2 regions of the Cryobacterium sp. N19 genome follow, and region 1 is predicted to be linked to the other one. Evidence: predicted binding sites of a transcription regulator. Region 1 holds the regulator's gene; the other holds the start of a gene.
The links. The regulator LexA, encoded in region 1, represses DNA repair genes until DNA is damaged. The targets are predictions, from matches to a motif close to TCGAACANNTGTTCGA.
Positions count from the first base shown of each region.

Region 2: the regulator LexA is predicted to act here: its motif matches at 5,239-5,254, upstream of CXY78_RS08880 (Rv2578c family radical SAM protein).

Region 1 is NZ_PJJR01000048.1:292,172-304,050, forward strand. Features, by position in the region: gene CXY78_RS07630 (methylenetetrahydrofolate reductase) at 1-907, shown strand, start outside; gene metE (5-methyltetrahydropteroyltriglutamate--homocysteine S-methyltransferase) at 995-3,337, shown strand; gene lexA (transcriptional repressor LexA) at 3,392-4,096, opposite strand; gene CXY78_RS07645 (LysM peptidoglycan-binding domain-containing protein) at 4,388-4,816, shown strand; gene CXY78_RS07650 (histidinol-phosphate transaminase) at 4,848-5,942, shown strand; gene hisB (imidazoleglycerol-phosphate dehydratase HisB) at 5,947-6,570, shown strand; gene hisH (imidazole glycerol phosphate synthase subunit HisH) at 6,567-7,196, shown strand; gene priA (bifunctional 1-(5-phosphoribosyl)-5-((5-phosphoribosylamino)methylideneamino)imidazole-4-carboxamide isomerase/phosphoribosylanthranilate isomerase PriA) at 7,280-8,026, shown strand; gene CXY78_RS07670 (SseB family protein) at 8,026-8,886, shown strand; gene CXY78_RS07675 (ATP-dependent helicase) at 8,932-11,879, shown strand, end outside.
Region 2 is NZ_PJJR01000049.1:196,663-208,541, reverse strand. Features, by position in the region: gene CXY78_RS08900 (response regulator transcription factor) at 1-254, opposite strand, end outside; gene CXY78_RS08895 (thymidine kinase) at 474-1,103, opposite strand; gene CXY78_RS08890 (hypothetical protein) at 1,103-2,518, opposite strand; gene CXY78_RS08885 (ATP-binding protein) at 2,515-3,870, opposite strand; gene CXY78_RS08880 (Rv2578c family radical SAM protein) at 3,995-5,230, opposite strand; gene CXY78_RS08875 (DNA topoisomerase IB) at 5,622-6,797, shown strand; gene CXY78_RS08870 (hypothetical protein) at 6,884-7,276, shown strand; gene CXY78_RS08865 (hypothetical protein) at 7,311-7,592, shown strand; gene CXY78_RS08860 (hypothetical protein) at 7,614-7,922, opposite strand; gene CXY78_RS08855 (malate:quinone oxidoreductase) at 8,057-9,535, opposite strand; gene CXY78_RS08850 (PP2C family protein-serine/threonine phosphatase) at 9,580-10,770, opposite strand; gene CXY78_RS08845 (ATP-binding protein) at 10,767-11,207, opposite strand; gene CXY78_RS08840 (STAS domain-containing protein) at 11,209-11,541, opposite strand; gene CXY78_RS08835 (glycosyltransferase family 2 protein) at 11,541-11,879, opposite strand, start outside.

The DNA of each region.
Region 1 (11,879 bases):
CCCGCCGAAATCGGTGGCCGCAGCATCCGCTCTCACCCGCACCATCGATCACCTTGCCGCCGCCGGCCCCGAGTTCATCTCGGTCACCTACGGCGCCAACGGTTCGTCGCGCAATTCCTCGCTCGACGTGCTGCGCTACATCAAAGACCACACCTCAGTGGATGCCATGGCTCATCTCACCTGCGTCGGCTCCTCGCACACAGAAGCCAGCCGCCTCATTCGCGAGTTTCTCGACGCCGGCATCCGCAGTTTTCTGGCCATTCGCGGCGACGCGCCGCAGGGCGCGGATGAGGGCGACACCACCTTTCTCGGCGACCTGCACAGCGCGGGGGAGCTGGTCCAGCTCATCCATCGAGTGCAGATCGAACGGGTGCCGTACATCGAGACGGTGATTCCGGGCCTGCCCGGTGCCCGCGGGGTGAAAACGGAACGCAGCAAGGTACGCATCGGCGTTGCGGCCTTCCCCAACGGCCACCCGAACTCGCGATCGGTCACCCAAGACATCGACACCCTGCTGGCCAAGCAGGCCGCCGGAGCCAACCTGGCGATCACCCAGCTGTTCTTCCACGCCGACGACTACCTGAGCTTCATCCAGCGGGCTCGCTCCGCCGGAGTGCTCTTACCGATCCTTCCCGGCATCATGCCGGTGACCAGCCCGAACCGGTTGCGCCGTATTCTGCAGCTCTCCGGCGAGAAGCTGCCCGCCGAACTGTCCATCCAGCTCGAGGTCGAACCGACCGACGAAGGCCAGCGCCAGATCGGCATCGACTACGCCGTACGCCTCGGCCAGGACGTTCTCGCGGGCGGCGCCCCCGGGCTTCACCTCTACGCCTTCAACCAGCACGACACCGTGCTGAAGGTTCTCGAAGGGTGTGGGGCACTGCCAGTGCCCGCTGCCATGCCCTAGGCCGCACGCCGCTCAGGCGCGAGGCCCACCCACCACGTTCGTTCCTCCGACCGTTCCAGCCATCATCGCTCCAGTGAAGGAATCACCATGCCCATTTCGCCAGTTTCCAGCACCTTTCCCACCGGCACCATCCTCGGCTACCCACGCATCGGCCGACGGCGCGAACTGAAGAAAGCCGTCGAAGCGTTCTGGTCGGGGACGATCGACGCGCCGGCCCTGGAGGCCGTCGCCGCTGGGCTGCGGCAGCAGACCCGCGATCGGCTCGCCAGTCTCGGGCTGGGCCGCACCGACTCGTCGATCCCCGAGTCGTTCTCCTACTACGACCAGGTGCTCGACACCATCGTTGCCGTCGGCGCGGTTCCCGCCCGGTTCGCCTCGCTCGTCGCCGCTGACGGCACCCTCGACCTGGCCGGATACTTTACGCTGGCCCGTGGCGCGGGCGAGAACCTGCCCCTCGAGATGACCAAGTGGTTCGACTCCAACTACCACTACCTCGTGCCCGAGATCGGACCGGAGACCGCGTTCTCGCTGGCCGGCGACCGCATCGTACGTGAATTCATCGAGGCCAAAGCGGCCGGGTTCCTCACCCGTCCGGTGCTCGTCGGCCCGGTCACTTTCCTGCTGCTCAGCAAGGCCAGTGACGAAGCCCCGGCTGGCTTTTCGCCCCTGTCGCGGCTGGACGATCTCCTTCCCGTGTATGCGGCGCTCCTGGCGCGGTTAGCGAATGCCGGAGCCGACTGGGTGCAGCTCGATGAGCCGGGCCTGGTCAGTGAATCCATCGACGTGCCGCGCGCGGAGACGCTGGCGGCCGTCGCATCCGCTTATGGAGTGCTTGGTCGACTGACCGGCCGGCCCGCCCTGTTTGTTGCCGCGCCCTACGGCAGCCTCGACGACGCCCTGCCGGTGCTTGCGGCCACCGCCGTCGAGGCGATCGGGCTGGACCTGGTGCGGGGCACCCTGCCCCGGGCCGTCCCCGGACTGGCCGACAAGACCCTCGTCGCCGGCGTCATTGACGGGCACAACATCTGGCGCGGCGATCTCGCCGGTGCCTTCGAGGCCGCCGAGAGCGTGCGTGCCCTCTCCGAATCGGTCACCGTGTCCACTTCGACGTCACTGCTGCACGTGCCGCACGATGTTGGCGACGAGACATCGCTGCCGGGCTCACTGACCAGATGGCTGGCCTTCGCCGACCAAAAGGTCGGTCAGGTCGCCACCCTCGCGCTCGGACTCACCGCCGGACGTGAGGCCATCGTGGCGCCGCTGGCCGAGGCCGAGGCGGCCCTGGAGGCCAGGCGCAGCGCTCCCGGCGTGCGTGACGGAGCCGTGCGCGGCCGTGCCGCCGCGCTGAACGAAGCCGACTTCACTCGTGGCGACTACGCCGATCGACTCCTCGCCCAGGAGGCGGCGCTGCACCTTCCGCCACTGCCGACGACCACGATCGGATCCTTCCCACAGACCGCCGACATTCGCCGAGTACGCGCACAGTTCCTCAAGGGAACCCTGGCAGCGGATGCCTACCGCGAGCTGATGCGCGCCGAGATCGGCCGCGTTGTGCAGTTGCAAGAGGAGATCGGACTTGACGTGCTCGTGCACGGCGAACCCGAACGCAACGACATGGTGCAGTACTTCGCCGAGAACCTCGACGGATTCGCCGTGACCGAGAACGGCTGGGTGCAGTCTTACGGCAGTCGCTGCACCCGGCCGTCCATTCTGTGGGGCGACGTGTCGCGCCCGGCACCGATCACCGTGGACTGGTCGGTCTACACGCAGAGCCTCACCACCAAGCCGGTCAAGGGCATGCTCACCGGCCCGGTGACGATTCTGGCCTGGTCCTTTGTGCGCGACGACCAGCCGCTGGGCGAGACCGCCCGCCAAGTGGCGCTGGCCCTGCGCGATGAAATCTCCGACCTCGAGGCCGCGGGCATCAAGATCGTTCAGGTCGACGAGCCGGCCCTGCGCGAACTTCTGCCGCTGAAGAAGAAGGATCAGGCCGACTACCTGGACTGGTCGGTCGGGTCTTTCCGGCTCGCCACGGCCGGGGTCGCGGATGCGACCCAGATCCACACCCACCTCTGCTACTCAGAATTCGGTGTTGTCATCGAAGCCATCCGCAACCTCGACGCCGACGTCACGAGCATCGAAGCGGCCCGGTCACGCATGGAAGTTGTGCGGGAAATCGAGGCGGGCGGCTTCGACCACGGCATCGGCGCCGGCATCTACGACATCCACTCGCCGCGCGTACCGAGTGTGGACGAGTTGACCATCCTGCTCGACACCGCCCTGGAATCCATTCCCGAACGCCAAGTGTGGGTGAACCCGGACTGCGGACTGAAAACGCGTGGCTACGACGAGACCGTGCAGTCGCTGCACAACATGCTCGCCGCGACGCGGGTGGTGCGCGAACGCCTCGATGCCACCGTCGGCGTCTAGCGGGGCAGACCGAAAACAGGCCCGATCACCGGTTGGTGGTCGGGCCTTCGTCGATTAAACCGAACGCAGCACCGCGACGACCTTGCCGAGGATGTCCGCAAAGTCGCCGACAATCGGTTCGAAGTTGCTGTTGCGCGGCAGCAGCCAGGTGTGGCCATCGCGCTTTCGCAGAACCTTCACGGTGGCCTCGTTGTCGAGCATGGCCGCGACGATCTCGCCATTCTCCGCGGTCTTCTGCTGGCGAACCACGACCCAGTCGCCGTCGCAGATGGCGGCGTCGATCATGGACTCACCCACGACCTTGAGCATGAACAGCTCGCCCTGCCCAACGAGTTGGCGGGGGAGCGGGAAAATCTCGTCGATCTGTTGGTCGGCCGTGATCGGGATTCCCGCGGCGATACGACCGACGAGGGGCACCATCGCGGCGTCGCCGACCTGAACGCCGGGGTGGAAGCTGTCCTGGTCACCGGTACCGACATCTTCGGGAGCGCGCTGAATCTCGATGAGAACTTCGAGTGCCCGCGGACGATTCGGGTCGCGGCGCAGGTAGCCACTGAGTTCGAGTTGATTGAGCTGATGGGTCACGCTCGACAGTGAGGCGAGCCCGACCGCGTCACCGATCTCACGCATGCTCGGCGGGTACCCGCGCGAACTCACCGAACGCTGAATCACGTCGAGAATAGCGAGCTGCCGCTGGCTCAAACTCTTGCGGCGCCGGGTGCCGCCCTTGTCACGGGTACCGCTGGTGTCCTGTGTCACGATGTGCCCTCCTGGAGTTGGCCCCGCGTGGTCTGAAACCGTGTCACACGGGGATGTCGGTGGTGTCTGGTTGAGTGTAAATCAAGCAATTGGCCTATCGAAAGTTTATCCAGTTCCGAGCCCTGAAACAAACACTTATTCGAGTGTGTTGCGCGAAATTCGGGGTGAGGATCAGAAAAAGCTTGCATGTTCGATTGTTCGAAGTTATATTCGGAACATAGTTTCGTATCCGGCCTTCCCGGCCGAGGGCCGGATACGAGACTCGCAGCCCGCCTACCTTGGAGGTTTGACATGACCACAGCACTTGCACCCACAGCCCGTGAATACGGCGCTTCTCGTACCCCCGGCACCCGTCTGCACCTCACCCGGCGTGGGCGAGTGGTGTTCACGACCCTCGCAGCCGTGCCCCTCGTCATCGGTGCCGTCGCATTCGCCCTCAACGGGGGAGCGGCCGGCGCATCCAATTCCGCCACGGGCATCGACCTCACGTCGTACACGACCGACTCCGGAATCGTGGCGACGCTGGCCTACTCGCCGACCGACGTCGGGTCTGCCCGGTTCATCACAGTCGAACCCGGCCAAACCCTGTGGGACCTCGCCGAAGAGGTCTCGCCGTCCGCCGACCCGCGCGACGTCGTCGCCGACATCAAACGACTGAACGCGCTCACCGTCGAAACGCTCCAGCCCGGTCAGCGACTCGAACTGCCCGCCAACTCGTAAGTAGCAATGCGCGCCAGCACAGGGTCGTAGCATGGAGAGTGTGACCACTCTCGACGATCTTCCGCTCCGCACCAACCTGCAAGGCCTCACCCCGTACGGTGCTCCGCAACTGCACGTTCCGGTGGCCCTGAACGTCAACGAGAACACGCACCCAATTCCCGAAGCAGTGGCCCGCGACATTCTCGCCGGCCTGGCCGAGGCCATCCGCTCGGTGAATCGCTACCCCGACCGCGAGTTCACCGCCCTGCGTGAGGCACTCGCGCAGTATCTTGGCGAGGCACTCACCTCCGACAACATCTGGGCGGCCAACGGCTCCAACGAAGTGCTCCAGCAGGTACTGCAGGCTTTCGGTGGACCTGGGCGCACCCTGCTCGGGTTTGCCCCCACCTATTCGATGTACTCGATCCTCGCGGCCGGAACCGACACCACCTGGATTGCCGGCACGCGCGATGCCGACTACGAGCTGTCGCCGGCCACCGCAGTGAGCCAGATCACTCGCACCAATCCGGACATCATCTTTCTCTGCTCACCGAACAACCCCACCGGCACCCCGCTCTCGCTCGAGACCATCGCCGCCGCCTACGACGCGACCGATGGCATCGTCGTCGTCGACGAGGCCTACGCCGAGTTCGCGCCCGCCGGAACTCCGAGTGCGCTCACCTTGCTGCCAGGCCGGGAGCGACTGTTGGTCTCACGCACAATGAGCAAGGCCTTTGCCTTTGCCGGTGCGCGGGTCGGCTATCTGGCTGCCGATCCGGCGGTAACGGATGCCCTGCGCCTGGTTCGCCTGCCGTACCACCTCTCCACCTTCACCCAGGCGGCCGCAAACGCTGCCCTGGCGCACAGCGCGGAGATGCTCGCCATGGTCGACGATATTCGTGGACAGCGCGATCGGCTCGTGGTCGAGCTGGCCGGTCTGGGCTATGCCCCGCACCGAAGCTGGAGCAACTTCGTATTATTCGGGGGAGTGGCCGACCCGCAGCAGACGTTTGAGGCGCTGCTGGCGGAGGGAATTCTCATTCGTGATGTCGGTATCCCGAACCACTTGCGGGTGACGGCGGGTACCGAGAAGGAGACTTCGCTGTTCCTTGACGCTCTGGCCCGCCTCGGACGACCGATAAACTAGCGCTATGAGCTCACCTGTTGGCATTTCCGCGCCCCGCGTCGCACACCTGCAACGGGAGACGAGTGAATCCAGCATCGATCTCTCACTGAACCTCGATGGCACCGGCGTCAGCGATATCCACACCTCGGTGCCGTTTTACGACCACCTGCTGACAGCCTTCGCCAAGCACTCCCTGACCGACCTCACGGTGCGCGCCAGCGGTGACATCGAAATAGACGTGCACCACACCGTCGAAGACGTGGGAATCGTGCTCGGCCAGGCCATTCGCCAGGCGCTCGGCGACAAGTCGGGCATCTCCCGCTACGGTGATGCCCTCGTGCCACTCGACGAGGCGCTCGCCCAGGCCGTCGTCGATATCTCGGGTCGCCCCTACCTCGTGCACGCCGGCGAGCCGGCCGGCTTCGAATTCCACCTCATCGGCGGACACTTCACCGGCTCCATGGTGCGTCACGTCTTCGAAGCGATCACTTTTCACGCCGGGCTGACCGTGCACGTCACCGTGCTGGGCGGCCGCGACCCGCACCACATCGCCGAAGCCGAGTTCAAGGCCTTCGCCCGTGCGTTCCGTCTCGCCAAGGCCCTCGACCCGTTCGTGCAGGGCATCCCCTCCACCAAGGGAGCCCTGTGACTCGGGTCGTCGTCTTCGATTACGGCACCGGCAACGTGCACTCCGCGGTCAAGGCGCTCGAACTGGCCGGCGCTGACGTCACCCTGACGAGCGACCGCACGGTCGCGCTCGAAGCCGACGGCCTCGTCGTGCCCGGTGTTGGCGCGTTCAGCGCCGTCATGCAGGCCTTCAAAGCGGTTCGCGGCGACGAGATCGTCGACCGTCGCCTGGCCGGCGATCGCCCGGTGCTCGGAATCTGCGTGGGAATGCAGGTCATGTTCGAGCACGGGGTCGAACGAGGCGTCGACACCGAGGGCCTCGGCGAATGGCCCGGAACGGTCACCGAACTTCCCGCCGCGATCCTGCCGCACATGGGCTGGAACACCGTCACGAGCGCGCCGGGCTCCGAGCTGTTTCGCGGGATCGAAGACGAGCGATTCTACTTCGTGCACTCCTACGCCGCGCAGTCCTGGACGCTTGAGGTCATGCCCCCGTTCCCCGAACCACGGCTCACCTGGGCCGAACACGGAGCGCCGTTCCTGGCCGCGATCGAGAACGGTCCGCTCACCGCAACCCAGTTCCACCCGGAGAAATCGGGCGAGGCGGGCATCCGCTTGTTGAAAAACTGGATCGGTACCCTGCGCTAATAGAACTGCGCGCCTAGACTGCACAATCCGCCCCACCACTATGAAATTGGCCGCAGCCTGCGACCGCACAACCGAGGACACCAATGAGCGAGTTCAACAAGACACCGAGGCTCGTCCTCCTGCCCGCCGTCGATGTGGCCGGAGGCAAGGCCGTGCGCCTGACGCAGGGCGAGGCGGGTACGGAAACGAACTACGGTGACCCCGTAGATGCTGCGGCCGACTGGGCCAGACAGGGCGCCGAATGGATTCACCTCGTGGACCTCGATGCGGCATTCGGCCGCGGCACCAACACCGGCGTGATCAAGAAGGTCATTCGCCAGGTCAAGGGTGTCAACATCGAGCTGTCCGGTGGTATCCGCGATGATGCATCGCTGGAAGCAGCACTGACAACGGGCGTCAAACGCATCAACCTCGGAACCGCGGCCCTGGAAAACCCGGAGTGGGCGGCCAGCGTGATCGCGCAATACGGCGAGGCCGTGGCCGTGGGACTCGACGTGCGCGGCACGACCCTCGCGGCCCGCGGCTGGACCAAGGACGGGGGCGACCTCTGGCAGGTGCTCGAACGGCTGGAGGAGGCCGGCTGTGCTCGATATGTCGTGACCGACGTCACGAAGGACGGCACCCTGCAAGGCCCGAACATCGACCTGCTCCGCCAGGTACTCGATCGCACCCGCAAGCCGGTCATCGCCTCCGGCGGTATCTCCAGCCTCGATGACATCGAAGCGCTGCGCAAGCTGGTGCCGCTCGGCCTGGAAGGTGCCATCGTTGGCAAAGCGCTCTATGCCGGCGCGTTCACTCTGGCCGAGGCCCTGGACGTCGCGGGGGACTAATGGCAAAGGCGCGCAACCTCGGCTCAACGGGCGATCCCTCCGGTCGACCGGGTTCACAGAGCCAGCCCGGTTCCCAAAGCTCGCCGGGCCAGCCCGGTGAGCCGAGCGAGCTGGCCGATTCGGCCGGTCAGCCCTGGGCCGGCCGAGGATTCGAGGCCAATCTGGACGCCGGCGATGACGGGTCAGCCCCCGCCGCGCTTGCCGAGGCGCTCACCCGCTTTCAGGCTCGGGAAGCGGGCGAAGAAAGCGTCATCGACGCCATCCGCGGTTCCCGCCTGCTGATTCCGCTGGTGACGAAGCTCGGCGAGGCCGCCCTGAACGCACGCGGGCAGACGATCGATAAAACCCAGGAGCTGTCGATCATCACCGTGGCCGGTCCCGACGGCCGCACCGTGTTACCCGCCTTCTCCTCCACGGCCGCCATGACGGCCTGGAATCCCCTCGCCCGACCCGTTCCAGCGGATGCCGTGCGCGTCGCCCTGGCCGCCGCGCAGGAAAACACCGACCTCGTGGTGCTCGACCCCACCTCGCCCGGCGAATTCGTCATCCGGCGACCGGCGCTCTGGGCGATCGCCCAATCCCTGCCCTGGACACCGAGTTATGCCAGCCATCATGTGGCCGACGCGTTCGCCGCATCCATCGCAACGGAGCTGTCGGTGCTGACCGTTCAGCTCTCAGCCGGCGACCCGTTGGGGCGGCTGGAGGGGCCCGAACTGGTGGTACAACTGGAACTGGTCGACGGCCTCACCCAGCCCGACCTGGACACCATTCTGAGCCGGCTCGGCACTCGCTGGTCGGAGAGCGAGGTCATTACGACCGGTGTCGATTCGCTGCGGGTGAAGCTCATCGCCTCGGCCTAGATTTTGCGCAGCACGAATGTCGGTGGGGTAGGCGACAATAACCCTATGACCGACGTTCTCGATCGTTTCTCCTTGGCCTCCCGGGCCTGGTTCACCGAAGCGTTCGACGCGCCGACCGCGGCTCAACTCGGGGCGTGGAACGCTATTTCGCAGGGCTCGCACGCCCTCGTCGTGGCTCCGACCGGATCAGGGAAGACCCTGGCCGCGTTTCTGTGGGCCATCGACCGGCTCTATACCGAGTCAGCACCAGGAACAGAGCAAACCAAGCATGCACCCGCCACTCGTGTGCTTTATATTTCGCCGCTCAAAGCACTCGGCGTCGACGTGGAACGCAACCTCAGCGCGCCCCTGGTGGGCGTCAGCCGCGCCGCTGAGCGGCTCGGGCTCGAGCCGCCGCACGTCTCGGTCGGGGTGCGCTCCGGAGACACACCTGCCGCCGACCGCCGCAAACTGATCACCACGCCGCCCGACATTCTCATCACTACGCCGGAGTCGTTGTTTTTGATGCTCACGTCGGCGGCCCGCGAATCGCTGCGCGGTGTGCAGACGGTCATCATCGACGAGGTGCACGCGGTCGCGGCGAGCAAACGCGGCGCCCACCTAGCCGTGTCCCTCGAACGACTCGACGCACTGCTCAATCAGCCGGCCCAGCGAATCGGACTGTCGGCTACGGTACGCCCGCAGAGCGAAGTCGCACGGTTTCTGGGCGGCGCCGCCCCGGTGCAGATCGTGTCGCCGCCCGCGCTGAAAAGGTTCGATCTGCGTGTGGTCGTTCCGGTCGATGACATGAGCGACCTCGGGCCGGTGCCTCAACGCGAGGGGGTCACGTCGGCCGCGGCGCCGCAGACCGGATCGATCTGGCCCCACGTCGAAGAGGCCATCGTCGACGAAGTGCTGGCACACTCCTCGAGCATCGTGTTTGCCAATTCGCGACGGCTCACCGAACGCCTGACGGCCCGGTTCAACGAAATCTATGCCGAGAGGCTGGCGGCCTCCGCTCTGGTTCCCGTGGTGCACGGAGGTGTTGTGTGGAGTCCTCCGGCCGTTCGCCCGCCAGCCGAACTGATGGGCGCGAGCGGCCAAACCGATGGCGCCGAGCCGCTGCTCGCCCGCGCACATCACGGTTCGGTCAGCAAAGAACAACGCGCGCTCATTGAAGACGACCTGAAATCGGGCCGGCTGCGCTGTGTCGTTGCCACGTCGAGCCTGGAACTCGGCATCGATATGGGCGCCGTCGACCTGGTCGTGCAGGTCGAGTCACCGCCGTCGGTGTCGAGCGGGCTGCAGAGGCTCGGCCGCGCCGGGCACCAGGTCGGTGAGATCAGTCGCGGGGTGATCTACCCCAAGCACCGGGCAGACCTGATCCACGCGGCGGTCGCGGCCGAGCGAATGGTGGCCGGCGCGATCGAATCGCTGCGGGTTCCCACCAACCCGCTCGACATTCTGGCCCAGCAGACCGTCGCGGCCTGCGCGCTCGAACCGATCGACGTGGAGACCTGGTTCGACATGGTTCGGCGCAGCGCACCGTTCGCGACGCTGCCCCGCTCCGCCTACGAGGCCACCCTCGACCTGCTCGCCGGCCGCTACCCCTCTGACCAGTTCGCCGAGTTGCGCCCGCGCATCGTCTGGGATCGCGACGCCGGCACCCTGACCGGCCGTCCCGGCGCGCAGCGGTTGGCCGTCACCAGCGGCGGCACCATCCCTGACCGCGGTCTGTTCGGCGTCTTCATGGTCGGCGGCGAGCAGATCACCGGCAAACGGGTCGGCGAACTCGACGAAGAGATGGTCTACGAATCGAGGGTGGGCGATGTCTTCGCGCTCGGCACCACGAGCTGGCGCATCCAGGAGATCACCCACGACCGGGTACTCGTCGTGCCCGCGTTTGGGCAGCCGGGGCGGTTGCCGTTCTGGAAGGGTGACGGCCTCGGCCGCCCGGCCGAACTCGGTCAGGCCATCGGTGCTTTCGTGCGCGAAGTCGGGAGCCTGCCGGCCGATGCGGCGCGGGAGCGCTGTGCCGTGGGCGGCCTCGATCAGCGCGCCATCAGTAACCTGCTTGCCTTCCTGGGCGAGCAAAGCGGTGCAACGGGCCAGCTGCCTACTGACCGCACGCTCGTGGTCGAACGGTTCCGCGATGAACTCGGGGACTGGCGCGTGGTGCTGCACTCGCCATACGGCACGCCGGTGCACGCACCGTGGGCACTCGCCGTCGGGGCCCGCGTGCGCGAGCGCTACGGAATCGATGGCTCCTGCGTCGCTAGCGACGACGGCATCGTCGTGCGCATCCCCGACACCGAAACCGAACCGCCCGGCAGTGACCTGTTCGTGTTCGATCCCGACGAGCTCGAACAGCTGGTCACCGACGAGGTCGGCGGCTCCGCGCTGTTCGCCTCCCGGTTTCGCGAGTGCGCCGCTCGGGCCCTGCTCCTGCCCCGGTACAAGCCCGGTGTCCGCTCGCCCCTCTGGCAGCAGCGGCAAAAAGCCGCGCAGCTGCTCGACGTGGCCCGCACCTTTCCCACTTTTCCGATCATTCTCGAGACCCTGCGCGAATGCCTGCAGGACGTCTACGACCTGCCGGCCCTCGGGGCGCTGGCCCGGCAGATCGCCTCCCGCGAACTGCGCCTGGTCGAAACCACAACTGAGACCGCCAGCCCGTTCGCCAGCACCCTGCTGTTCGGCTACGTGGCCGCGTTCATGTATGAGGGCGACACTCCGCTGGCCGAGCGGCGCGCCACGGCCCTCGCAATCGACTCGAGCCTGCTCGCCGAACTGCTCGGGCGGGTGGAACTGCGTGAACTTCTCGACCCCACCGTCATCGACCAGACCGACCGGGAGCTGCAACGGCTCGCCCCCGACTATTTAGTGAATGGCGTGGAAGGCGTCGCCGACCTGCTGCGCACGCTCGGCCCGCTGAGCACCGTCGAAGTGGCCGAGCGGATGCTCACGCCCGAGTCGCAGCCCGCCGCCGACTCGCTCGTCGTCGACGACGCCCTGCA
Region 2 (11,879 bases), on a different contig from region 1:
CCGGTGAAGGCGAGTACGGCTGCACCCCGGGCGCGAAGCCGGTCGACATTGCTCATGACCGTTGAGCCGTCGGAGAGACGCAGGTCGAGGATGACCAGGTCGATGCGGGTGCCGTGCGGCGTGGTTTCAAGCAGTTCGGTCACCGTGGCGACGGTGCCAGCAACGTGGATCTCGGGGATAGTGGAAAACAACTCGGCGAATCCGCGCGCGACGATCTCGTGATCGTCGATGAGGGCCACTCGATAGCGGTACATGGATTTTACCCTAATGTCTCCTTTCACATCCGACCGCACCCCATTGGGGGCTTTGGGCGCTGTGCCCTGTTTGGGGGCCCACAGAACTGGCGGCTGGACCGGTCTGCTTCGAATTTCTAAGCTGGAAGCGGGGAACTGGGGACAGGGGGTGCTCGCGACGACGACGAGCGTCCCGACCGCGTCAGGCGGGCTGTGCGCTCGGCGCTTTATTCGGGCGGATTATTCGGGCGCTGGCCGGCTGCGATTGTTGAGCACTCCGTGGCTCTCGTCGAGATAGCAGCTGCCGCAGAGCGACTCGTAGGTGACCTCTTCGCCGTCGATGGCCACCTGGTCGCCGTCGAACACGAACGCGCCGTCGATCTTGCGCCCGTTGAACACGGCTTTGCGCCCGCAGCGGCAGATGGTTTTGAGCTCTTCGAGGCTGTGGGCGACCTCGAGCAGGCGGCGGCTTCCGGGAAAGGCGACGGTTTGAAAGTCCGTGCGGATACCGTAGGCCAACACGGGTACGTTCTCGATAATGGCGATGCGCAGCAGGTCGTCGACCTGGGTTTCGGTGAGAAACTGGGCTTCGTCGAGCAGTAGGGCGCTTACGTCACGGCCGGACTGTTTTAAGACCTCGCCGCGGTGCTGCTGGAACGCGGCGTAGGCATCCGTTTCGGGAGTGAGCAGAAAGTCGACGGCGCGGGTGACGCCCAGCCGGGAGAGGATGCCGCGGTCACCCTTGGTATCGACGCTCGGCTTGGCGAGCAGCACGTGGTGGCCGCGCTCCTCATAGTTATAGGCCGCCTGCAGCATGGACGTGCTTTTACCGCTGTTCATGGCGCCGTATCGAAAGTACAATTTCGCCATTATTTGATGCCTTTGGTCGTGGTGCGCTCAGCGTCAAATTCTAGCGTGAGCAGCGGATGCCGGCTGGTCACCCGCACCCGGGTGAACACGGCGCGCAGCACACTGAGGTACGGGCGCAGGGCTCGGCGGCGGTGAAACGGCGGCAGGGAGATGCCGGCCTGGATCGTGATGGTGTCGATGGCGCTCAACCCCGTTGTGCGCGGCCTGGGGGCGGTGGCGGCGTGCACCTGGGCCTGCGCTCGGGCCTGGGCCTTGGCCTGGGTGGCGGCCTGCTCTTCGGCGGCGGTGACGATGGCAATGGTCGTGGTGTCGGCGGCCGGTGTTGGGCGGGCTCCGCGGTGGCCGAAGGCCTGGGTGATCTGGTCGGTGTCGGCGGGGGCTTCGCCGGATCCGTCGATCTGCACGACCAGGCTGGTGGGGTCGAAGCCCTTGAGCCGACAGAGGGCCACGATCAGGGCACCGACGGCGGCGCGCTGATCGGAGTCGAAGCCGGTCGCGCGGCGCTCGGGGTCGGCGATCACGCACAGCGGGTTGAGGCCGCGCTCGGTGAGTTTGAGGCGTTCGCGGTCGATGAGGTCGTCGAGCCAGGTGTGGTCGACCTCGGCCACGAGCACCCGCCGCACCTGGAAGGCGAGGGAGCGCGCCCGTTTGATGTCGGCTGCTGTCAGGGTTTCTCGCTCGAGTACGTCGGCCAGAAAGGGGAGCACATCGGCGCCGAGGTTTTTCAGACGCTGATCGACGACCTCGGTGGCGAGAAGACCCCGGCTCTCTTCGGTGCGCGCGCGGATGGCGCGGCGGGCATCCGTTTGCCAGCGGTGAATGGAGTTGACGACCTGGCGCGAATACGCCGCCGAGGCGAGCGCGGGGGCGAGCACCTGGGTCATGGCGATGATGGCGAAAAGGAAAGGCGGGGTCTGGATGCCGAGAAACGGAGACTGGGCCAGGGCCGTGACGCCGACGACGACGGCGGCGGAGACGCCGAGCGTGAGGATTTCTTTCCACGGACGGAATGGGGCAAGGGCGAGGAGCAGCAGGCCGAGTCCGATCGGGGCGAAGTCGTCCTGGATCATGCCGTTGAACTGCCAGGTGCTCGCCGCGGCGAGCAGGTGCGCCGCGAGGCCGAGGGCCACGATCACGACGGCGCGGGTGCGGGTGAACGGCGCCAGATCGGGGCGGGCGGCCCACACCAGCACGGCGGCCGCGATCATGAGCACGGCAACGGAGGCCGCGGCGAGCTCAGTGATCTGGATCTCGTGCATGCGCGATATCGTCGCGACGATGGCGTAGGTCACGACGATGAGGGCGACGACCGGGGCGAGGGGCCACGCGGCGAGGCCGCCGATGGGGTCGAGGCGCTGCTGCGAAGCGGATGCCGGCGCGCGCGGCCGGCGCGGAGTGGGGGTCGCGCGGGTCATCGGGGGTTCCGTGGGGTCGCCGGGTTGTGACTGGGCGGGGTCGCGCGGGTCATCGGGGGGTTTCGCGGGGTCGGGCGGTTTCGCGCGGTCTGGCTGGTGGCAGGGTTCGTGGGCGTGTGTGTGGCGGCCGGAACCGTCAGGCGCACGCTCGTGCCGGCGCCGGGGCGGCTCCAGATCAGCACGGATCCGCCGAGTTGTTCGATGCGGCGCCGCACCGACTGCCGCAGACCGAGGCGGTCGGAGGCGGATTCCGATTCGGTGAAGCCGCGGCCGGCATCCGTTATGAGCAGTGAGATTGTGCTCAGGTCGGATTCGATGGCGACCTCGGCGGAGGCGACTCCGGCGTGCAGGATGACGTTGACGAGGCACTGCTCAACGGCGAGGCCCACGTCGCGGTCGCTGCCGGCGTCGAGGCACGCGAGGGCATCGCGGTCGCCGGTGACTTCGACAACGAGTCCGCGGTCGCGTGTGCGTTCGATGGCGGTGTAGACGGCGCTCGACAGCCAGGCGTCGCTGACGGGTGATTTCGGGGTGTTCTCAGTGGCTGTGCCGGTGACGGTTGGTCGCGGGGCGGTGTTGGTGCGGGCGTCGATGTCGGTGAGCCAGTTGGTGTCGTGCAGGGTGGCGAGCGTGTAGTTGAGGCTCGCCCGGAGGCCCGGCGAGAGGGCGCCGGGTTCGGCCAGGGACAGGGCGACGAGCTGGGCCACGGTCGTGTCATTGAGTAGGGCGATGGCGCGGGTGTCGAGGGCGTCGCGGAGCTGGCGGTTGGATCCGTCTTGCACGGCACGGTGGATTGCGGGCTGGGCGGCGTTGCTCGCGCGGCGGTCGATTCCGGCGAGCACCATGACGCCGACAAGCACGAGGTAGGTGGAGAGGGTGAACAGGTCGGGCCGGTAGGGCACTGCGGTACCCAGGATGGCGAGGAACGCGGCGGTCTCGGCGAGGATGAACGCCGCGGTGCTCCAGAGCACGCCGGCGAGGGCGGTGGTTCCGGCGCCGCCGACCATGACGAGTGCCATCTTCGGCAGGGCAACGAGGAACATATTCGACGTGGGGAATACGTCGGGAACGCCGAGCACGGTCGTGGTGAAGACGTAGACGCCGAGGGTTCCGACGATGAGATAGGCGACCGCCAAAGTGATGCGGCGGTGCCGGGTGAAAAGAATGAGCAGGGCCCCCATGGCGGCCACGACCACGATGGTGATCCAGAGTTCGGGGCTGCGGGTGAGGCTGAGAATGCCGACGGACACGACCCCGGCCATCAGGCAGGTCAGCGCGAACCAGTGTGCGGCCCGTGCGAGGGCGCGCGCGAGCGTCAGCTGCACTAAGTGGCCGGGTAGACCCAGAGACATATTTTCCCCCTGGTCAAGTATGCCACCGGGGTTGAATGGGGGCGGGTGGTGGTTGGGCGGGTGGCATAGCCGTGGGTCGATCATGGGCCCAGTTTCCCGGCCCCGGCCCGGAAAGTCTGACCGGTCAGAACAGGGTGGGTGAGAGTTCGGGCGGGAGCTCGGCGGCGATCAGCGACCGCGGGGACTCGGAGCCCGGGGCCCACCTTGTGACCCCAGGCCCAGTTTCTAAACTGGGCCCGGGGACGGGGCCCGGGCCCCGGCCCCGGGAAGCGCCCGGTGCAGAGGCCAGCGCAGAACCCGGGCCCGGCGCACGGAGAAGGGCGGGCGCGTGGGAGGCGGGCACGGGCATCCGTTCCGGGGAGGACGGGAAGGCGCTGGAGCGCAGCCCGCCGGTGGAGGGGTCGACGACCCCGCGCTCGAGGCCGTGCGCTCGAATGAGGGGTTTGATGCGGGCGGCGAGCCAGGTGCGGTACTCCTTGGGGGCGTATTGTCCGCGGGCGTAGAGCTCCTGGTAGCGGCCGACCAGTTCGGGATGCTCGCGGCCGAGCCACTGCAGGTACCAGTCTTTGACTGCGGGCTTCAGGTTGAGCCCCGAGTAGAGCACGCTCGTCGCCCCGGCAGCCTTGGCCTGGCGCAGCGCCTCGTCGAGGTGGGCTCGGGTGTCGGTGAGAAACGGCAAAATGGGCATGAGAAAGATGCCGCAGTCCAGGCCGCGTTCCCGCACCGTGGTGACCGTGGCGAGGCGTGCCGTGGTGGTGGGGGTGCCCGGCTCGACGGACTGCTGCAGCTCGTCGTCGTAGATGGCGATCGACATGGCCAGATCGACCGGAACATGCTCGCTCGCCTCGACCAGCAGGTCGAGATCGCGGCGCAGCAGGGTGCCCTTGGTGAGAATGGAGAAGGGCGTCTTGCTGTCGGCGAGGGCCGCTATGATGCCCGGCATCAGCCGGTAGCGTCCCTCGGCGCGCTGGTACGGGTCGGTGTTGGTGCCGAGCTCCACCGGATGCCTCCCCCACGTCGGTTTCGCCAGCTCTTTTCGCAAGACCTCGGCCACGTTGACCTTCACAATGATCTCGCTGTCGAAATCCTTGCCGGCGTCGAGGTCGAGGTACTGATGCGTGGGACGGGCGAAGCAGTAGGTGCAGGCGTGGGAGCATCCGCGGTAGGGGTTGATCGTGTAGCCGAACGGCAGAGCGCTCTGCCCGGGCACATGGTTGAGCGCCGACTTGGCGAGGATCTCGTGGAACGTGATCCCGGCGAAGTCGGGCGTCTGCACGCTGCGCACGAGGTTGTTCAGGCGGGCCAGCCCCGGCAGGGCGCCGGGCCGCTCGGTCTGTAGTTCTTGTGAGCTCCACCGCATGCCCCAAGTCGAACACAAGTTCGATTGGATTGCAAGTGTCTGCCGAAAAACCCGGAGTGAGCGGACGCCCGCGGCCCGCGCCGGGCTCGCGGAACTCAGCAGGGTTCGCGGCACTCCTACAGAGGGGTGCCGCGAACGCGTTCGAAGGTCGCGAGCGGGCGAGCCGGGCGCGAGCAGTGGCATCCGCTCGCAGCACGCGTTAGGGAAGTTGGCACTGGTTTGAACACGTGCAGGCTTCCTCAACACGTGCCACGAGCACACCGGAGGGGCTCGATGGGCGAGCGCGCCTGAGGGGCTCGATGGCCGCGAGCGCGCGGACACCGGCGCCGCGGCATCCGCTCGGCGGGGAATCGCTGTATTGTGCCGACATGCGATCAGAAGCCACACCGGCATGACCCGGCTGCGACGCAGTGACCCGACCCGGCCGGGGTACACGCGAAAGCGCGCCGGCACGGGCTTCAGCTACCGCGACCCCGCCGGGCAGAAGGTGACCGAGACGGCGCTGCGCGAGCAACTCGCGGCGCTCGCGATTCCGCCCGCGTGGAACGACGTGTGGATCTCGCCGCACGCGAACGGGCATATCCAAGCGATCGGCATCGACGCCGCCGGGCGCCGCCAGTACATTTACCACCCGGTGTGGCGCGAACAGAAGGACCGCCTCAAGTTCGAGCGCGCGCTGCAGCTGGCCGAATCGCTGCCGCGGGTGCGCGGCCAAGTCACCCGTGAGCTTCGCGGCGACGGCCCGCCGCGCACCCGGGCGCTCGCCGCGGCGTTTCGCATGCTCGACCTCGCCTCGCTGCGCATCGGCAGCGAGCGCTACGCCGATACGTACGGCAGCCACGGCCTTTCGACCCTGCTCTGCTCCCACGTAACGGTGCGCGGCGACGTGGTGCGGCTGAATTTTCCGGCCAAGAGTGGGCAACAGTTTCAGGGCGTCATAACGGATGCCGACCTCGCGTTGTATCTGCGCGCCCGCCTGCGCGAGCGGCCGGCCGCACCGCTGCTGTCCTGGGTACTGGATGACATCGAGGACATCGTGTCGGCCGCCGACATCAACGATTTCATCAAGGAACGAACCGGCGGGGAGTTCACGGCGAAGGACTTTCGCACCCTGCGGGGCACGGCCGCCGCCGCGCAGAGCCTGGCGGCCAGTCTCGCCGAGAGTTTGAAGGTGACCTCGGAGGCGGGCGGCCGGCCGGCGGTATCCGGTGTGGCGGGCTCTGCCGGGCGGCCACGATCGTCTGGCGGCACGGATGGCGCGGGTGCTGCAGGTGCGCCGGGTGCGCAAGCCTCAGCTGCTGGGCCGGCGGGATCGGCCGCGCCCGCGGCATCCGCTGCCCGGCCGCCACGTGCTGCGCCGCGCAGCCGGCGCCAGGACAACCGTGTCATCGCCGCAGCCATGCGTCAGGCGGCGGATGCGCTGGGCAACACGCCGGCGATCGCGCGCACGAGCTACGTGGATCCGCGCGTGGTTGACCTCTATCTCGCCGGTGAGACCATCGACCCCGCGGGCCGAGTCTCGGTCGAGACGGCGCTGCGCACACTTTTACTCGGCGAAGCGACCTGATGAATCTCACCCGTTCGGGGTATAACTTGAGTGCCGCCCGCCGGTCGCCGCTGCGACCCGGCCGTCCCCATGAGAAAGGTAGACCTGTGACTTACGACTCCGACCCCGACAACCAGCCGCCGCTCGATGCCCCCGACACCCCAGAAACCGAATCGGCGCCCGAGGCCCCGGCTTCGCCGACCAACCCCGATCAGCTGGTCGGGCCGGATGGGCCCGACGGGCCGGACGACGAATACGCGGGCTCAGCCGTTCCGGTCGCAAGCGCGGGCACCGGTCCCGATGGGCCGGCCCCGAGCGACGACGGCTCGACAGCCGGGGAGGCCGCCGCGCCCGACAGCGATGCCGAAGACGATCAGGACAACGTCGACAACGAGCCCAACCTCGACGACATCGACCCCGCCGACAACCCGTCAAACCCCGATCTCGTCGGGCACGACGTCGACGCAGAAGACCCCCGCCTCGCCGAACCCACCGCGTGACGTCCCCGCACCCCGCAACCCCTAAGGAGTCCCCATGAAAGGCAAGTTCTTGTTCCTCGCCGGTACCGCGACCGGCTTCGTTCTCGGATCCAAGGCCGGCCGCCAGGCCTATGACCGGCTCAGCGCGAAAGCCCACGAAATGTGGGGCGACCCCGCCACGCAGAAAGTCATCTCGCAGGCCGAGACGATTGCCCGCGACGCCGCGTCCGTGGCACAGAACAAGGTGAGTGACCTGCTCGACCGCACCGAAGCATCCGTCAAGAAGGAGCAGCACCACACCAATCCCACCACGGGTGCCGACGGCCACGAAATGTAGACCGCGGGCCGACCGTCTCGGCTAGTCCGTGACGCGTGAGACCTGGCGGCTGCCGGGCCGCATTGGTGCGCCCGGGCCGGGTGCACCGCGCACCAAAAAACTGGCTTGGGCCCGGTCGAAGGATGAGTAGAACCACCTCGTGGTGAGCACGCCGAGCTTGGTCACCTCATAGGCGTCCCCGCTCTGCTGGATCACTCCGAGCAGGGCGGCCGGGTCGCCATCGAGCATGTGCGAATCTCGCACCAACCATTCGGTCGGGGTGAGCTGGAGAATGCCGAGCTGCGATACGAGCAGATTCTGGGCATCCGAAACGCCATTGTTCGGGTTCACGTGCCGCCTCCTGGCCGCCATTGGGCTTTAAGTAGACATCCGCTAACTCCCGCATTCAAGGGGTTGACAGCGCCCTCCTACGCGATCCCCGCCCGGCTCCAATCTTCCTTCCGCGAGAGCGAGGCGAGCTGGGACTAGTTCGTGAGGTTCAAGACCTCGGCGGTCGCGGCGAGGGACGCGGCAGCAGCAGCGGGGTCGTCGGAGAGGCGGGTGCCGTAGCTGGGGATCATCTGGCGGATCCGCGGCTTCCAGCCCTCGATGCGGTCGGGGAAGCAGCGCGCCAGCAGGTCCACCATGATCGGCGCGGCCGTCGAGGCTCCCGGCGAGGCGCCGAGCAGGCCGGCGATCGAGCCGTCGCTCGAGGTGATGACCTCGGTGCCGAACTGCAGCACTCCCCCGAGCTTGGGGTCCTTCTTCATGACCTGAACGCGCTGGCCGGCCGTGATGAGCTCCCAGTCCTTCGAATCCGCGGCGGGAATGAACTCGCGCAGGGCCTTGATCTTGGCGTTCCGCGACGCGAAAACCTCGCCGATCAGGTATTTCATCAGGTCGAAGTTGTTCTTCGCGACGGCTAGCATCGGGCCGAGGTTGTGCGTGCGAATGGAGAACGGCAGGTCGAACCAGGTGCTCGTCTTCAAGAACTTGGGGCTGAACCCGGCGTACGGGCCGAACAAAAGCGACATTTCGCCGTCGACGACGCGGGTGTCGAGGTGCGGAACCGACATGGGCGGGGCGCCCTTGGCCGCCTTGCCGTAGACCTTGGCCTGGTGCTGAGCGACGAGCTTCGGGTTGGTGGTGCGCAGGAACTGGCCACTGATCGGAAAACCACCGAAGCCCTTGATCTCGGGAATCCCGCTCTGCTGTAGCAGAGCGAGTGCGCCGCCACCGGCTCCGACGAACACGAAGCGGGCGTTGATGGTACTGCGGGTCTGCCCGACCTGGCGCAGCAATTTAAGGTTCCACGTGCCATCCGCTTTGTGCCCCAGGCCCACGACCTGCTCGTTCATGTGCATCGTGACGCCCTGCTGTTCGAGGTTCTCGAACATGAGCCGGGTGAGGGCGCCGAAGTCGACGTCGGTGCCGCTCGTGATGCGGGTGGCGGCGATCTTCTGGCCGGCGGGGCGCTTGCGGGTGAGCAGCGGAGTCCAGGTGCCGATGGTGGCGGTGTCATCGCTGAATTCCATGCCGGCGAACAACGGCTCGGGAGCGAGCACGGCGTGGCGCTTACGCAGGTATTCCACGTTGGCTTTGCCGTGCACGAAGGTCATGTGCGGGGTGGAGTTGATGAACTTCTCTGGCTCGGGCAGGGCGCCGATCGAAACCAGGTGCGCCCACAGCTGGCGGCTGATCTGGAACTGCTCGTTGATAACGACGGCCTTGTCGGCGGTGACCGAACCGTCCGCAGCCTGCGGCATGTAGTTGAGTTCGCATAGCCCGGCGTGGCCGGTGCCGGCGTTGTTCCACGGGTTCGAGCTCTCTTGGGCCAGCTCGCCGAGGCGCTCGTACACCTCGATGCGCCAGTCGGGCTGCAGCTCCTTCAGGAGCGTGCCGAGGGTGGCACTCATGATGCCGCCACCAATGAGGACTACGTCAACGGTTCCCTGAGAATTCACACTGTCGAGTGTATCGCTGCGAGCGGATCCGCCTGACCGCGCACTCACCGCTCGCCCGCGCGCCGAATGACGATGACCGTGACATCGTCGGGGGCGCTGAGCCCGGCCCGCAGCATCAGCGAATCCACAGCGTTCTGGGCAGTCGGCGCCCCACGCACCAGCCGGTCGACCGCGTCGAGGGAGGCGAGCGTGCCGTCAAACAGGTCGAGCACACCGTCGCTCACCGACACCAGCGTGCTGCCCGGCGCGAGCACGACAGTCTGCTCCTGCCAGGGCGAGTCGTCGCCGGCGCCGAGCGGCAGCCGCAGCGACGTGAGCCGCTCGGTCGTGCCGTCGGCGTGCACGACCAGGGTGAGGCCGTGGCCGGCATCGACGTAGCTCACGACACCGGTGTCCATGTCGAGTCGGGCGTGGAACAGCGTCACGAAACTGCCCGCCTCGTCGAGGTCTGGGTCGAGCGTCGCCGCCGCGATACGCGCGACCTCGGCCACACCATCGAGACGAGATCCGGCTCGCAGCACTGCCCGCACGGTCGCCGCGATGATCGCCGCACCCACCCCCTTGCCCATGACGTCAGCGAGGGTGAAGGCCGCGCCCTCCCCCACCGGATACCAGTCGTAGAAGTCGCCGCCGACGGCGCGCGACGGCGAACAGGCCCCGGCCACCTCGAACCCCGGCAGGCTCACGAGTTTCTTGGGCAGCAGGCCGTGCTGTACCGCGGCTGCCTGGTCGAGTTCCTGCGAGGCGTTCAGCTCGTTCTGCACCCAGAACGCCAGGTCGCGGAGCAGATTCTGCTCGAGCGCCGAGAACTCGCGCGGCACGGTATCGAACACGCATAGGGCGCCGATGCGTTCGCCGCCTTGCGCTTCGAGAACATGACCGGCATAAAAGCGGATGCCCGGTTCCCCGGTCACATAGATATTGTCGCGAAACCGCGGGTCCAGCCGGGCATCGGGCACGATCAACGTGCCGCAGGCGTCGATGGTGGAATCGCAGAAGGCACTGGACCGCGGATACTCGAGGGGCTGATCGGGCTCGATGCCAGCGCTGGACTTGTTCCACTGCCGGTCGTGGTCGATGAGCGAGATGATGGCGATCTGCACATGGAAGAGCTCTTTGACCAGCCGGGTGATGCGGTCGAAGCGTTCCTCCGGCGCGGTGTCGAGGATATGCAGGTCGTCGAGCGCGCGCTGGCGGGTGAGTTCGGTGTGCTGGAAAATAGCCGACGCAGTCATGACCGCAGCGTTCGCACGATGTGCCAGCGGTTCACGTCGCCGTCGCGGGTGTATTCGAGCTCGTCGACGAGGGCCTGGATGAGCGCGATTCCCCGGCCCGATTCGCTCAGCGCATCGGGCATCTCACGGCTGTCCACCGCACCGTCTGATGCGGGGTCGGCGGACGCCGCGAGCAGCTCCACTACCGTCCCCCCGGTATCGCTCAGCCGCGCGTCGATCGAGACAGCGCTCACCTCGAGCCGCAGTGCGCAGGTCACACCGCTGCCGGTGTTGCCGTGGCACAGGACGTTCGAGGCGAGTTCGATCAGGGCCGTCTCGAAACTGAAACGGTCTCTCGGGGAGACGTGCGCGGCATCCGCCCAGACCGTTTCGAGCAGGGCGTGCACGGTGTCCACGTCGTCGGGCGGTGAGACCAGCGTGAGGGTGTGCGCGCTCACGCTAACCATGGAACGCGCTGCTCGCGGCGGGATACGCGGTGAGGACGCGTTCCATGTTGGTCAGCTGCAACACCAGGCGCACCTGCTCGTTCGGCGCGGCGATGCGCAGGTCGCCGCCGGCCTGCCGGGTGACCTTGAGGCCGCCGATGAGAGCGCCGAGGCCCGAGGAGTCGATGAAATCGACGTCGCTCAGGTCGACAGCCACCCGATTCTGGCCGGCGGCGACGGATGCTGCCACCACCTCCCGCAGGCGCGGTGCGGTGACCATATTCAAACGTCCCATGATGTGCACGACGGCGATGCCGTCGCCCTGGTCGGTGACCGTGAATTGCATTAGCGGCTTGTCTCCTTCGGGGTAAAGCCTTGATAGCGGGCGGCGGGTACCAGCACGCTGAGAATGACGAGGTCGAACACGACCCAGGCGAGGTTCACGAACGTGCCGATGGGTTCGCCGACGCCGAGCGCCAGCCGGGTCACGCCGATGATGGTGGCGACGACGAGCACGATGGCGACGATGATCTGCGGCCGGATCAGGTGCCAGGGCGCAGCGCCCTCCTGCCGGGTTTTCGGGGTGACCGCGAAGCCGAGCGGCCGGTGGAAGACCACGTTGGCGACGGCGGTCGTGGTGGCTTTGATCCAGACCGGGAACAGGGCGAGGCTGTACTGCTGGCC